DNA from 2 places in the Stappia sp. P2PMeth1 genome. Region 1 is predicted to be linked to the other one. Evidence: predicted binding sites of a transcription regulator. Region 1 holds the regulator's gene; the other holds the start of a gene.

The links. Region 1 encodes HrcA, which represses chaperone genes, less so after heat shock. Its sites were predicted from a motif close to GTTAGCACTCNCNNNNNGNGAGTGCTAAC; they were not measured.
Region 2: the regulator HrcA is predicted to act here: its motif matches at 2,485-2,513, upstream of P2PM1_RS21310 (co-chaperone GroES).

The regions. Positions count from the first base shown of each region.
Region 1 covers NZ_FYAW01000022.1:49,107-56,857, reverse strand. The annotation lists gene rdgB (RdgB/HAM1 family non-canonical purine NTP pyrophosphatase) at 1-133, opposite strand, end outside; gene rph (ribonuclease PH) at 141-854, opposite strand; gene hrcA (heat-inducible transcriptional repressor HrcA) at 1,123-2,190, shown strand; gene moeB (molybdopterin-synthase adenylyltransferase MoeB) at 2,224-3,030, shown strand; gene P2PM1_RS15850 (M48 family metallopeptidase) at 3,099-3,791, shown strand; gene P2PM1_RS15845 (multidrug effflux MFS transporter) at 3,878-5,065, shown strand; gene P2PM1_RS15840 (transglycosylase domain-containing protein) at 5,107-7,317, opposite strand; gene P2PM1_RS15835 (DUF1330 domain-containing protein) at 7,574-7,751, shown strand, end outside.
Region 2 covers NZ_FYAW01000037.1:64,194-71,711, forward strand. The annotation lists gene P2PM1_RS21300 (hypothetical protein) at 1-366, opposite strand, end outside; gene groL (chaperonin GroEL) at 437-2,071, opposite strand; gene P2PM1_RS21310 (co-chaperone GroES) at 2,114-2,431, opposite strand; gene P2PM1_RS21315 (hypothetical protein) at 2,937-3,200, shown strand; gene P2PM1_RS21320 (hypothetical protein) at 3,197-3,499, shown strand; gene P2PM1_RS21325 (hypothetical protein) at 3,492-3,638, shown strand; gene P2PM1_RS21330 (hypothetical protein) at 3,675-3,917, shown strand; gene P2PM1_RS21335 (hypothetical protein) at 3,914-4,243, shown strand; gene P2PM1_RS21340 (DUF1488 domain-containing protein) at 4,240-4,515, shown strand; gene P2PM1_RS21345 (transglutaminase family protein) at 4,528-5,361, shown strand; gene P2PM1_RS21350 (IS1182 family transposase) at 5,831-7,249, shown strand; partial or broken gene P2PM1_RS21355 (ArdC family protein) at 7,425-7,518, shown strand, end outside.

The sequences.
Region 1 (7,751 bases):
CGGCCGAGACGACCTCGTAGCCGTAAGGTGCCATCAGCTCGGCGAATTCGCGCAGCTTGCCCGGATTGTGGCTCGCCAGCACGATCCGGCCGGGCTCGAGCCGGCGGATGGGCGTGGATGCGGTGTCGGTCATGCGCGCCTCACGAGATCGCCATCTTCTGCAGGTCGACCAGCCGGGCGATGCCGGACTTGGCGAGCTCCATCAGCTCGGCGAACTGCGCCTCGGTGAAGGGCGCGCCCTCCGCCGTGCCCTGGATCTCGACGATGCCGCCGGCGCCGGTCATGACGAAATTGGCGTCGGTATCGGCGTCGGAGTCCTCGAGATAGTCGAGGTCGAGCACCGCCTGGCCGCCATGGATGCCGCAGGAAATCGCCGCCACATGGTCCTTCAGCACCTTGCCGGCGAGCATGTCGCGGGCGCGCATCCACTCGATGCAGTCATGCAGGGCGACCCAGGCGCCGGTGATCGCGGCGGTGCGGGTGCCGCCATCGGCCTGGATGACGTCGCAATCGACCGAGATCTGCCGCTCGCCGAGCAGCGGCAGGTCGACAATGGCGCGCAGCGACCGGCCGATCAGCCGCTGGATCTCCAGCGTGCGGCCCGACTGCTTGCCGGAGGACGCTTCGCGGCGCATGCGCTCGCCGGTGGCGCGCGGCAGCATGCCATATTCGGCGGTCACCCAGCCGCGGCCCTGGCCGCGCAGCCAGGGCGGAATCCGCTCTTCCAGGCTCGCGGTGCACAGAACATGGGTGTCGCCGAACTTGACCAGGCACGAGCCTTCCGCGTGTTTGGAAACGCTCCGTTCCAGCGTCACGGCGCGCAGCTCGTCCGCCGCGCGTTTGGATGGCCGCATGTCGATCCCCTTCAAAGCCTGCCGCTCGGGGCGCCAATGCCCCTTGCTCCTGTTCCGCGTCCCTCTTAATCCAATATGGGACAGGAATGAAATGCCTGTCTGCCGCTTGTCCCGCCTCGCCGGCCGGTCGGCGCCTTTGTCAGGGGCAATCACGGGATATGGGCAATCGCGGGCGGGCCGCACTATATTCGCTGAGGCTGGCCGCGTTGGCGGCAAGGCAGGATGTCAAGGTGCGGAAGCTGGAGTTGCTGAACCGGGGAGCGCGAACGTGACGCTGGGTGTGCCGTCCGTCAGCCTGAGCGATCTCGACAAGCGGTCGCGGGAGATCTTCCGCGCCATCGTCGAATCCTATCTCGACACCGGCGAGCCGGTCGGCTCGCGCAACCTGTCGCGGCTGCCCTCGATCCAATTGTCGCCGGCCTCGATCCGCAACATCATGTCCGACCTGGAACATGCCGGCCTGCTCTACGCGCCGCATACCTCGGCCGGGCGGATGCCGACGGAAGGGGGCCTGCGCTTCTTCGTCGATGCGCTGCTGGAGGTCGGCGACCTGACGCGCGAGGAGCGCGACCAGATCGACATCCAGGTCAAGGCGGCGCGCAGCGAGCGCACCAGCGAGCAGCTCCTGACCGAGGCGAGCCAGATGCTCTCCGGCCTGTCGCGCGGCGCCGGCGTCGTCTTCACCCACAAGGCGGACGTGCGCCTGCGCCATGTCGAATTCGTCCGCATCGAGCCGCTGAAGGCGCTGGTCGTGCTGGTCGGCGACGACGGCTCGGTGGAGAACCGCATCGTCGACCTGCCGCCCGGCCTGCCGCAGACCGCCCTGATCGAGGCGTCGAACTATCTCACCAGCCTGATCCGCGGCCGCACCCTGGCCGAGGCGCGGCGCGAGCTGGAGACCCAGCGCGACCGCCACCAGAAGGAGCTGGACGCGCTGACCGCCAAGCTGGTGGAAGCCGGCATCGCCACCCGCTCCGGCGCGGTCGACGCGGCCGGCTCGCTGATCGTGCGCGGCCGCTCCAACCTGCTGTCGCATCTGGAGGCGGAGCAGGACCTGGAGCGCATCCGCCTGCTGTTCGACGATCTGGAGAACAAGCGCGAGCTGATCCAGCTTCTGACCGCCGCCGAGGGCGGCGAGGGCGTGCGCATCTTCATCGGCTCGGAGAACAAGCTGTTCTCGCTCTCCGGCTCCTCCATCGTCGTCTCGCCCTTCCGCGATCAGGACGAGCGGATCATCGGTGTGCTCGGCGTCATCGGCCCGACCCGGCTGAACTATGCCCGCGTCATCCCGATGGTCGATTACACCGCCCGGCTGGTCGGCCGACTGCTGCGCTGACCGCCCCTTTCCGTTGCCTTGCCGGACCCTCAGATGACCCCGCTTTCGCCCGCAGAACTCGAACGCTACGCCCGCCACATCGTCCTGCAGGATGTCGGCGGCCCCGGCCAGCAGAAGCTGAAAGCCGCAAGGGTGCTGGTGATCGGCGCCGGCGGGCTCGGCGCGCCGGTGCTGCAATATCTGGCGGCGGCCGGCGTCGGCACGCTCGGCATCGTCGACGACGACACCGTGTCGCTCTCCAACCTGCAGCGCCAGGTGATCCACGACACCGACCATCTCGGCGAGCCGAAAGTGGCGAGCGCGGCCGAGGCGATCGCCCGGCTGAACCCGCATGTGAAGGTCGAGCCGCATGTGGCGCGGCTGACCGCGATGAACGCGCTGGCGCTGATTTCGCGCTACGACCTCGTCATCGACGGCTCCGACAATTTCGCCACCCGCTATCTCGTCTCAGATGCCTGCTTCTTTGCCGGCAAACCGTTGGTCACCGGCGCGGTCGGCCGGCTCGACGGCTCGCTGACGCTGCTGAAGCCGCATGAGAGCGGTGAGGACGGCACGCCGAACCCGACCTATCGCTGCCTCTTCCCCGAGCGCCCGGCGGACGGGCTGCTGCCGACGTGTGCGCAGGCCGGCGTGCTCGGCGCGCTGACCGGTATCGTCGGCACGCTGCAGGCGATGGAGGCGATCAAGGAGATCGCCGGCTTCGGCGAGGGTCTGCTCGGCCGGCTGCTGCTGATCGACGCGCGCTCGATGCGCTTCGAGACGATCCGCTACCGCTGGAGCGCGAAGAACCCCTTGAGCGGCACCGTCCGCAAGCGCTTCGACGAACTGGCCGGCGCGTGAGCTCCTTCTTCCGCCTGCGCCGCCAGCCGGCCCTGCCCGAGGAGATCACCCTGGAGATCGACGGGCGGATGCAGCGCATCGCGCTGCGCGCCAATCCGCGGGCGCAGCGCTACATCCTGCGCGTGCCGGCCGATGGCGGCCCGCCGGTGCTGACCGTGCCGAGGGGCGGCAGCCTTGCCACCGCGCGCGACTTCGCGCAGCGCCAGCGCGGCTGGCTGGCCGGGCGGCTGGGCGAGCGGCCCGAGGCGGTGCCCTTCGTCGAAGGCGGGGTGATCCCGCTGCGCGGGGCGGCGCACAGGATCGTTGCAGCGGGGGGCTTGCGCGGGCTGGTGCGGCGCGAGACGCAGGCGGAAACGCAGGCCGAGGCCGGCGCGATCGGCCACCTGCTGGTGCCCGGCGCTGCCGAGCACATTGCCCGCAAGCTCACCGACTGGCTGAAGCGCGAGGCGCGGCGGGACCTCGAGACCGCGGTGGCGCGCCACGCGGCGGCGCTCGGACGCCGCCCCTCCGGCCTTACCCTGCGCGACACCCGCAGCCGCTGGGGCTCCTGCACGGCGGACGGGCGGCTCTCCTTCTCTTGGCGGCTTGTGCTTGCGCCGCCTTCGATCCTCGATTACGTCGCTGCCCATGAGGTCGCTCATCTTGCCGAGATGAACCACGGCCCGCGCTTCTGGGCCCATTGCCGCCGCCTGGCCCCGCATACGGAAGAGGCGCGCGACTGGCTGAAGCGCGAGGGCGGCCGCCTGCATCTCTACGGCTGAGGCGGCCCGCAAGACCCGCCGCAGCCGCCTCCCACACGGCGCCCGCCCGCCCGCGCGGCCGGCGCCCCCGCACGAAGGCCGATCGCATGCTCAAGCCGGACACCTGGGCGCTCACCATCCTGCTCGCCAGCCTGACGGCGCTCGGCCCGATCTCCACCGACATGTATCTGCCGGCGCTGCCCTCGATCCTGCGCGATCTCGAGGCGACCCATGCCTCGGTGCAACTGACCCTGTCGGTGTTTCTCGTCGGCTTCGCCGTCGGCCAGGTGGTCTACGGCCCGCTCGCCGACCGGATCGGCCGCAAGCCGGGACTGATCGCCGGCCTTGCGATCTATGCGGTGGCGAGCCTTGCCTGCACGCTGGCGCCGAGCGTCGAGGTGCTGATCGTCGCGCGCTTCTGCCAGGCCTTCGGCGCCGCCGGGCCGGTGGTGCTGGCGCGCGCGGTGGTGCGCGACCTCTACGAGGGGCCGCGCGCCGGCCAGGAACTCGCCCGCATGGGCTCGATCATGGGCCTTGCCCCGGCGATCGCGCCGTTCTTCGGCGGGCTGATCGCGGCGGCCGGCGGCTGGCGCCTCGTCTTCCTGGTGTCGGTCGCCTTCGCCGCCCTGGTGATCGCCAGCGTCTGGCGCGGCCTGCCCGAGACGATCCGGGCGCGCGAGACCGCGCCCTTTTCCGTCCGCGCCGTGCTGTCGGGCTTTGCCGGCCTGCTGCGCCACCGCGCCTATGTCGCCTATCTGGCGGTGGTGACGCTGACCTATAGCGGCCTCTTCGCCTTCATTTCCGGCTCGTCCTTCGTGCTGCAGGACATTTTCGGACTGACCCCGCAGCTCTACGGCATCGCCTTCGGCGCCTGCGCCGGCGCCTATGTGGTCGGCACGCTGATCGGCCAGCGGCTGGCGCCGAAAAAGGGCGCGGAGGTGACGATCCTCACCGGCTGCGTGCTGCTGGCGCTGGGCGGGGCGGCGATGATCGCCGCGGTTCTCGCCGCGCCCTCGGCCGCCTCCGTCATCGCGCCGATGATGCTCTATATGGTGGGGGTGGGCCTTGCCCTGCCGCAGGCGCAGGCGGCGGCGCTGATGCCCTTCCCGGACCGGGCCGGCAGCGCCTCCTCGCTGATGGGCATCTGCCAGATGAGCATCGCCGCGCTGGTCGGCATCGGCGTCGGCGCCACCCATGGCGCCACCGCCCTGCCGCTGGCGCTGATTGTCGCCGTCAACGGCTTCGGCGCGGTGCTGGCGCTGCTGGCGAGCCGCCGGGTGCGCTCCGCCACCTGAGGCGGGAGCCTGGTCAGCCGGCGAAGGTCAGCCGGGGAAGGTCAGCCGCCAAAGATCCGGTTGATGAGGTCGAGCGGGCCGCCGCCGCCCTCGCCGTCCTGCATCGGCGGCAGCCGCCGCGCCGGATCGCCCTCGGCCGGGATGTCGCGCATCGGCATGTCGAGCGGCGTGGTGGCGGGTTCGGCGACCCGCACCGGCCGGTCGGAGACGCCCGGCAGGCTGGCGACCGGCAGGCCCTGGTGGCCGGCCTGCATCACGTCCTTCCAGATCTTGGCCGGCAGCGAGCCGCCGGTGGCGCGTTTGGTCGGCGAATTGTCGTCATTGCCGAGCCAGACGGCGGTGGTCAGCGTGCCGGTATAGCCGATGAACCAGCCGTCGCGGAAATCCTGGCTGGTGCCGGTCTTGCCGCCGGCCGGCCGGCCCTCCAGATGGGCGATCTTGCCGGTGCCGGTCATCAGGGTCTGCGCCATCATCATGTTCATGTCGGCGAGCGTCGCATGGTCGACGACCCGGCCGGGACCGTCGCCGGCGCGGGCATAGAGCACCTTGCCGTCGACCGTGCGGATCGAGCGGATGACATGCGGCACCACCGCGTAGCCGCCATTGGAGAAGGGCGTGTAGGCGGCGGCGATCTCCAGCGGCGTCACTTCCGAGGTGCCGAGCGAGATCGACAGGTTGGAGGCGAGCGGCGAGGAAATGCCGAGTTTGCGGGCGGCGCGGATGATGGCGCGCGGGCCGACTTCCTCGGCGAGGCGCGCGGCGACGGTGTTGAGCGACAGCGACAGCGCCTCGGTGAGCGTCACCGGGCCGCGATAGGTCTTGGTGTAGTTCTGCGGCGCCCATTTGCCGATCCTGACCGGCTCGTCGACGCGCACGGTCGCCGGCGTCAGCCCGCGCTCCAGCGCGGCGAGATAGACAAAGGGCTTGAAGGCGGAGCCGGGCTGGCGCCTGGCATTGACCGCCCGGTTGAACTGGCTCTGGGAATAGTCGCGGCCGCCGACCAGCGCCTTGACCGCGCCCGATCCGTCCAGCGTGACGATGGCGCCCTGGCCGACGCCGAGCTTGGCGCCCTCCTCCGACAGCGCCCGGCGCAGGGAATCCTCGGCGATGATCTGCAGGCCGAGATCGATCGTCGTGTCGACGATGATGTCGGTCTCGATGGCGCCGACATAGCCGGGCAGCCGCTCCATCACCCAGTCGGCGACATAGTTCTCGCTGGCCGAGGTGTGGTGGGTGACGACGCGCATCGGCGCGGCAAGGGCATCGCGCGCCTCCGCGTCGCTGAGATAGCCTTCCTCGGCCATCGCCGCCAGCACGGTGGCGGCGCGGTCCTGGGCAAGGTCCGGATTGCGGGTCGGGGCATAGCGCGAGGGCGCCTTGAGCAGGCCGGCCAGCGTTGCCGCCTCGGAGACGCTGATGAGCCGCGCCGACTTGCCGAAATAGCGCCGGGCGGCGGCATCGACGCCATAGGCGCCGGCGCCGAAATAGACCCGGTTGAGATACATCTCCAGGATCTCGTCCTTGGAGTAGTTGGTCTCCAGCCACAGCGCCAGCACCGCTTCCTGCACCTTGCGCCGCAGGGTGCGGTCGGGCTCCAGGAACAGGTTCTTGGCAAGCTGCTGGGTCAGCGTCGAGCCGCCCTGCGCCAGCCGGCCGGAGGTGAGGTTGGTCACCACCGCCCGGCCGAGGCCGAGCGGGTCGAGGCCGAAATGCGAATAGAAGCGCCGGTCCTCGATGGCGATCACCGCCTGCGGCAGATAGGGCGGCAACTGCTCCAGCCGCACCGCCTCGCCGCCGGTGTCGCCGCGATTGGCCATCAACGTGCCGTCGGAGGCGACGATGCGCACATTGGGCGGGCGCTGCGGCACCTTCCATTCGGAGGTCGGCGGCAGATAGGCGGCGTAATAGATGAGGACGCCGATGCCGGCGATGCCGGCCCAGATGCACAGGACGAAGCTCCAGTAGAGGCCGCGCCGCAAGAACCGGGTCAGGCCGCCGCGCTGGCGCTTGGCGCGCGACTTGCCGCGTCCGCCGCCCTTGACCGCGCCAAGGTCGAGGCCGCCGCCGTCGCCGCCGCTGGCGGCGGGCTTGCGGGCCGGACGCCCCCGCGGGGGCGGCGAGGCGGGCACGCGGCCGCCGGCGGCCGGCCGGTCGGCTCCGGTCAGGCGCATGTCGAGCGTCGCGCCGCCACGCTCCATCTTCGGCTCGACGCGGGTGGTGCGCCGGCCTCCGGTTGACGATCCCCGAGCCATCGATTCGGCCTGTTCCCTCCAGTGCGCGCGGATCTCGCCGCGCCGGCCAGACCCGCGCGGGTCAGATGCGCGCGCGTCCAAGCTTCGCCTTGGAGCCTAAATGCGGCGATTTAAGGGGGTGTTAAGCCTGGTCGCCGGCGGCGCCGGATGCACCGCGCGGCTTTACAGCCCGGCCCGCCGCGCGCTACGCCTTGACCGGCTCGGGACGACGAGGCAGGCGGCGCCGCGCCGCCGCAACTCCGCGAAAGGTGCAAGCATGGCAAAGGGATACTGGGTGGCACGGGTCGATGTGAGCGATCCGGACGCCTACAGGAAATATATCGAGGCGAATGCCGAGGCGTTCCGTGCCTATGGCGGCCGCTTCATCGTGCGCGGCGGCCGCTTCGAGTGCAAGGAAGGCACGGCGCGCCAGCGCAACGTGGTGATCGAGTTCG
Region 2 (7,518 bases), on a different contig from region 1:
TTGGACTCCAAGCCGGTCGGCAGTCGTCTGCCCCGGCATCGTCGCCCAGCCGCCGGCTTCCACGAACTGACGCTTCTTGTAGCTGTCGGGTATCGCCTTGAACTCGGCAAGTTTCGCCGCCGCATCTGGGGCCGCGTTGAACCTTTCGACGCATATGGCGGATGCCAGCTCCCCGCGCGCCGTGTCGCCGGCCGCTTTCGCCATGGTCTGCGAAGTGCCGCCAGTGACCCAGCCGCCCCAGCTGAATCCTATAACGATCGTTGCGATCATCGCCGCGATGCATGCCCAGACCAGAATGGTCTTTGAAGGCTGATAGTCTTCCCAGCGGCGGGAGAGAGATGGTTTGGTCGTGCTTTGTGTGGCCATGGAGATTCCTTCCAGGTTGGAATGCAGATTGCTTTGTCTGGGCGTCGGCCGAACGGTTCAGGCACTGTTCTCAGTATCCCATTCCGCCCATGCCGCCGTTGCCGGCCGACGGGGTGGATTCCTTCGCGCGAATGTCGGCGATCATCGCCTCGGCGGTGATCAGGAGCGCTGCGATCGAGCCGGCGTTCTGCAGGGCGGTTCTGACGACCTTGGCGGGGTCGACGATACCGGCCTCGATCATGTCGACATAGGTTTCGGTCTGGGCGTCGAAGCCCTGGTTGTGGTCCTTGCTGTCCGTGAGCTTGCTGACCACGATCGAGCCTTCGACGCCGGCATTCTCGGCGATCTGCCGGACCGGCGCTTCGAGCGCCCGACGCACGATCGAAATGCCTGCGGTTATATCGGCGTTGGCGCCTGTCAGAGAGGCCAGCACGGTCCTGACGCGCAGCAGCGCCACACCGCCGCCGGGCACGATGCCTTCCTCGACCGCAGCTCGGGTGGCGTTGAGCGCATCGTCGATGCGGTCTTTCTTCTCCTTGACCTCGGTCTCGGTCGCGCCGCCGACGCGGATCACCGCGACGCCTCCGGCGAGTTTGGCCAGCCGCTCCTGGAGCTTCTCCTTGTCGTAGTCCGAGGTCGTTTCCTCGATCTGCGCCTTGATCTGGGCAATACGAGCGGCGATGCCGGCCTTGTCGCCGGAACCGTCGATGATCGTTGTCGTGTCCTTGTCTACGACAACACGCTTGGCGCTGCCGAGCATGTCGAGCGTGACATTTTCCAGCTTGATGCCGAGATCGTCGGAGATCACCTGGCCGGCGGTCAGCACGGCGATGTCCTCGAGCATGGCCTTGCGGCGGTCGCCAAAGCCCGGAGCTTTCACGGCCGCGACCTTCAGGCCGCCGCGCAACTTGTTGACGACCAGCGTGGCGAGCGCCTCGCCCTCGACGTCCTCGGAGATGATCAGCAGCGGCTTGCCGCTTTGCACCACCGCCTCCAGGATCGGCAGCATGGCTTGAAGATTACCGAGCTTCTTCTCGTGGATGAGGATGTAGGGGTCATCCAGTTCCACGCGCATCTTTTCGGCGTTGGTGACGAAGTATGGAGAGAGGTAGCCGCGATCGAACTGCATGCCTTCGACCACGTCGAGCTCGGTTTCGGCGGTCCTGGCTTCCTCGACGGTGATCACACCCTCGTTGCCGACCTTGTCCATCGCACTCGCAATCATCCCGCCGATGGTGCCATCGCCATTGGCGGCGATCGTGCCGACCTGCGCGATCTCAGCCGACGACTTGACCTTCCTGGCCCGCGCCTGGATTTCCTTGACGACGGCCGCGACGCCAATGTCGATGCCGCGCTTCAGGTCCATCGGGTTCATCCCGGCGGCGACCAGCTTGGCGCCCTCGCGCAGGATGGAGGCCGCGAGCACCGTCGCCGTCGTGGTTCCGTCGCCGGCGAGGTCGTTGGTCTTGGAGGCCACCTCGCGCACCATCTGCGCGCCCATGTTCTCGAACTTGTCTTCGAGTTCGATCTCCCTGGCGACGGTGACGCCGTCCTTGGTGATGCGCGGCGCGCCATAGGCCTTGTCGATGACGACGTTGCGTCCCTTTGGCCCGAGCGTCACCTTGACGGCGTTGTTCAGCAGTTCGACGCCGCGCAGCATGCGGTCGCGGGCTTCGCCGGCGAATTTGATTTCCTTGGCAGACATGATGTTCGTCCAGTTCGGGCTTGATTATCAGGTATCGGCCGGTCAGGCGGCTTTGCTGGCGGCCGCCGTTGTCTTCTCGACGATGCCCATGATGTCGGATTCCTTCATGATCAGGAGATCCTCGCCGTCGAGCTTGACCTCGGTGCCGGACCATTTGCCGAACAGGATGAGGTCGCCCGCCTTGACGTCGAGTGGAACCAGCTTGCCGGCTTCGTCGCGCGAACCCGGGCCGACGGCGATCACCTCGCCTTCCTGCGGCTTTTCCTTCGCGGTATCGGGAATGATGATCCCGCCTTTGGATTTGAGATCGCCTTCCGCCCGTCGGATGACGACGCGGTCGTGGAGGGGCCGGAATTTCATGGGGTTCTTTCTGAGGCCGGCGCATAGGGCGACCACCTCGGATAGATAGCGACTTTGGCACTCGAATGATAGGAGTGCTAAACGTATTTCGTTGAAAAGGTGGAATTGCGAAAATTTATATCACTTCTACCAATGCGATGTTTGTTGTTTTCAATACGTATTTCCTGCCTTTTTAAGGATTTTTATTTTTATGGAAGAGCCATTTATTCAATTCTAGATAAATAATAGCGACCCGCTCCTTGTTTACCGGGTGGGGACAGCCCATATATAAAACTCGTTGATTTGGCCGACTTGGCTTTTTGCGGTGTCAGAGACCCGCCATTCACCACCGAATTCTCGATAGCGAATGCATCACGCGCCGACCTGGCGCGCATATCGCTCTGTTCGAACCTTGGAATGAACGCGCCGCTGACCACGGATGTACTGGCAGCACGGAAGTTCGTTCCGGTTCGAATGGGAATGATGCAGGAGGCGCGTTTGCGTGCTCCTGCGGAGGTATCGACCCATGACAACGCGCACCACGCAGAAAATCGTCCGGTTCTCCGCACCCTTCATGCTGTCCGGCTTCGACGCTGCGCAGCCTGCCGGCGACTATCGCGTGGACCAGGATGAGGAACTGCTGGAGGGATCCTCCCGCCTTGCCTGGAGACGTGTAGGCGCCTTCATCCACCTGCCCGCCATCGGCATTGATGGCCACACGTATCAGATGGCGCCGATAGATCCCGCCGATCTCGACGCCGCCCTCGAAAAGGATCACCAACAGCCATGATATCAACCAACCCAATCCGGCGCACGAACCGTCCCGCCCGCCACGAGGCTCCTGCTCATCTCTTCGCGATCGGACAGGCTGTCCGGCTCAAGGGCGGTTTCGTGAGGCCGGCATTACCCGCCGATATCTACCGCATAACCGGCAGACTGCCGGCACGGGGAGATTCACTGCAATATCGCATCCGCAACGACGACGAACGCCATGAGCGAGTGACGACGCAGGACAGCCTCGAGCCGGTCGACATGTCGCAATCCGGTAATGGCGCAACCCTCATCGAAAGGACGTTCGGACATGGCTAAAGGCCAGAAACGAAGCAATCGCGAGATCAGAAAGCCGAAACAGGAGAAGGCCCCGCCAAAGCCTGAAAGCACCTTCGGCAACCAGATCAAGTTTGCCGCCAATGATGCCAATGCTTCCCAAGGCAAAGGCAAGCACTGAGGCAGTGCTGCTCCGGCTGAAAGAGCAAGTAGCGCCATGAAAGTTGTCATCGAGTTCTACCGCACGCGGGAGACGGATGACGCCCATGCTGTCGTGGGCCGAGAGGCGGTGGAAGCCGTCGATCTCGCCAACGCCATTGAGATTGCGCAACTGCTTTCGCAGACGCTCGATATGCCTCAACGGCCCGACGCCATCGCGATCACCGACTTATCCGGTAACGCGCTATTTTCCGGCATCATTGATGCCGACGTGACCACTAGAGAAAGGCCACGATCATGACCCGATACATAGATGAAATCGAACGGGAGCGGCACGACCGCGCGATCGGCGTCTGGGACAATGAAGGCGGTGCATCCGCCCGCGCACCAGGCGACGAACAATATGGCCGCCGGATCGAAGCCGACCGGTCCTGGACCATCTACCATGTCTTCACCGGCGTTCCAGCCAGCCGCGAAGGGCAGGAGATGATCGGCCTTAGCCACTCGGCCGCAACCGACGGGATGCTTTCCCTCAATCGTCGGAATGATGTGCGACGCAAGGAGCACATGAACGGGTTTATGCGTGTACCACTGCTGCTGCAAACGGCAAGGGCAGATCAACGATGACCCTTGAATTCCTGAACCCCAGCCGCAGCTTCGACGAAGTGCGCAACGCCATTCGCTTTATCGGGCACGACGGCATGTTCGAAGTGCCGTTCTTTGTCGAAGTGGAAGCGCTCGCCAGGTCCCCTGCTGAATTGCGCAGCACTGAGGTGTCGGAAGAGATGTATCTCTCGACCTTCGATGCGACGCGCAGTTCGATCCACGATGTCGCCCGCGAGGCCTACTCGCATCGTCGCCAAACCTCCTATACGCTGACCGCTGCCGATTTCCGGTAAAGACACCACTCAATGCTGATCCGCTACGGGTATGAGATCACACTGACCTGCCAGCAGCCGACAGCCTTGGTGTGTCTGCTGTCGGTGCACGAGGATCGCGCGGCTGACATACGGGTGCCGGAGACGACGTTCACCACACCCGATGTGCACGTATCGACCTACCGCGATCTCTTCGGCAACAAATGCCGGCGGCTGGTCGCGCCTGCGGGCGACCTGACGATGTGGGGTGATGCCACGATCGAGGACGACGGCAGGCCGGACGGGATTGTGCCGGGTGCCCGGGAACTGCCGGTGCCGGACTTGCCGGACGATTGCCTCGTCTACCTCATGGGCAGCCGCTACTGCGAAACCGACCGTCTCAGCCAGACCGCTTGGGACCTGTTCGGCAAGATGCCGCCCGGTTGGAGCCGGGTGCAGGCGATCTGCGATTTCGTCCACAACCACATCCGCTTCGACTACATGCAGGCTCGATCTACGCGGACGGCTTTCGAGGCGTTCCATGAGCGCGTTGGCGTTTGTCGCGATTTCGCGCATCTTGCGGTCACGTTCTGCCGATGCCTCAACATCCCCGCTCGCTATATCAACGGCCATCTCGGTGACATCGGCGTGCCGGTCGTCGATCCGATGGATTTCAGCGCCTGGATCGAAGTGTTCCTCGATGGCGAATGGTACACCTTCGATCCGCGCAACAACGTCCCGCGGATCGGCAGGATCGTGGTGGCGCGCGGCCGCGACGCAGCCGACATACCGCTCGTCAACTCCTTCGGCCCGCATGTTCTGAAGGCGTTCCGAGTATGGACTTACGAGGTATCGGGCTTGCAACAGGCGCAAGAGCATCGCGAGTAAGGCGCCTTGGGACCGGACACCAAGGCTACAGGCGATACGGCAAGGCATACCGGAAGCGCCGCAGACCTTTTCGAAGATAACTCACTTTAGTCAGGCACCCGCCATGGTCCGCTGACTGTGACCGGTTCCCGACGTTAGGTTGGCGCGATTCCAATCCCTTGAGCCGGTGCGGCCGCGACCTAATGTTCCATCCTCGTAATACCCACTTTCAGCAAACGGAAAAGTCGGGCCTGTGGCTGACGTCAGGCGCATCCAGTCGAAGTGCGAAGACTGTTTGAATGACAGCTTTCGCAGGTTCGTCGCCCAAAGTGCCGAAAGCAGGAAGCCACCTTTTCTCGGAAGTTTGGAGGGTCAGCGAGGTGCCGCGATCCTGCCTCTGGGTAGTTATTCGAGACCCAATACAAAGCCTTTCCCTATGAGCAAACAAGTGTAGAATCAGACTCTCCTGATCTGCTTTGCCGAGGTGTCTATGAGCTTCATTGAGGGAATAGCGCGAGATCAGGCCAATCTGCTTCCCCCATGTGTCGATGACTATGTTGGGCCTGACGCGCTCGTCCGCGTCGTCGATGCTTTCGTCGACAGTCTGGATATGATTGAGCTTGGCTTCACACGCGCCATTGCGGCCTCGACCGGACGACCAGGCTATCATCCCAGCGACATGCTCCGGCTGTATATCTGGGGCTACCTCAATCAAGCCCGTTCATCGCGACATCTGGAGCGCTCCTGCAAGCGCGACCTTGAAGCAATGTGGCTGATGCGGCAACTCGCGCCGGACTATCGGACCATTGCCGCCTTCCGGCACGACTATCCCGACGCGATCGTCGCCGCCAGCGCCGCGTTCGTGCTGTTCTGTCGCGAGCAGAATTTGGTAGGCGGCCGGTCGGTCGCACTCGACGGCACCAAGATGCGAGCGGTCGCCAGTCCAAAGAACATCGCCGGGGCGGAGCGGCTCGCGCGCGATATCGCGCATACCGAAAAAGAGATCGCCTATTATCTCGACCGCCTGGACATAATCGACGAGACCGTCGCGCGGGGCTTTGATGATCAACCACTGCACCGCGAAGGCTTCAAGTCCGCCATTGCCTCCCTGCAGCGTCGGAAGGACCGGCTGGCCAGGCGACAGCAGGAACTCGATCGACGGGTCGAGAAGGTGCTCGTGTTTGGCGAGCCGGAGGCCAAACCGATGGGATATGCCCACGCGCCGAAGCTTCCCTCGTACAATCTGCAAAGCGTCGTCGATGTTGCGAGTGGTCTGATCGTCCACCATGACGTCTACAATGACGCGAACGACAGCCACCTTCTTCATCCGATGTCAGTCGCGGCTAAGGCCGTGCTGGAGGTAGATCAGCTCCAGGTGTTGACCGACGGCGGCTACTCAAACGCCGAAGAAGTCGCCCGTTGCGAACGCGAGAACATTGAGGTCGCTGCGCCGATCAAGCGCGGCGCGATGAATTCCGAACATTTTCGACCGGTACAGTTCCTCTACGACGAGGACAGCGACACGGTCCGTTGCCCCGGCGGGCAAACTCTACGCCCGTCCGGAATCCATACTCGCAATCGGGCGATGCGCTACCGTACCTCGGCCTGCGCGACCTGTGCGTTGAAGCCGAGATGCACGCCGGGAGCCCAGCGCACAATTCACCGGCTTGTCGATCAAGGTGCCCTCGATCGCATGGAGGCCCGAATCCATGCCAATCCCAGCTTGATGACGATCAGGCGATGCACGGTCGAGCATCCATTCGGCACCATAAAGCGAATGTCGGGTGGCGGAAGGTTCCTAACTAGAGGACTTAGGGCGGTAAAGGCGGAGGCGGCGCTGTCGATCCTAGCCTTCAACATCCTACACGCCGCGAACACATTCGGAACGAGGGTTGTTACCCCGAGCTGACGCGAGGCGGCGCTTCGCTTCGGCTCCACCTGGCAGGCGCTGCGGCTCCGACGGCTGACGTTTTGGCACAGCCTGCCCCGCAACGCCCCCTGAGAGGGAGAGTGCGGACGGGTTTTCCGTGACGGGTTGAGGGCTGGAGGAGTGGCCTCCGGCGCCCGTCGCGGAGATCATCCCGATGGCCAGAAAGGACCGCGCTCGCCCAGGCGGCGCCCGCAGCAATCTCTATGACGACATCACCGACAAGATCATCGCCGAGCTGGAGGAAGGGC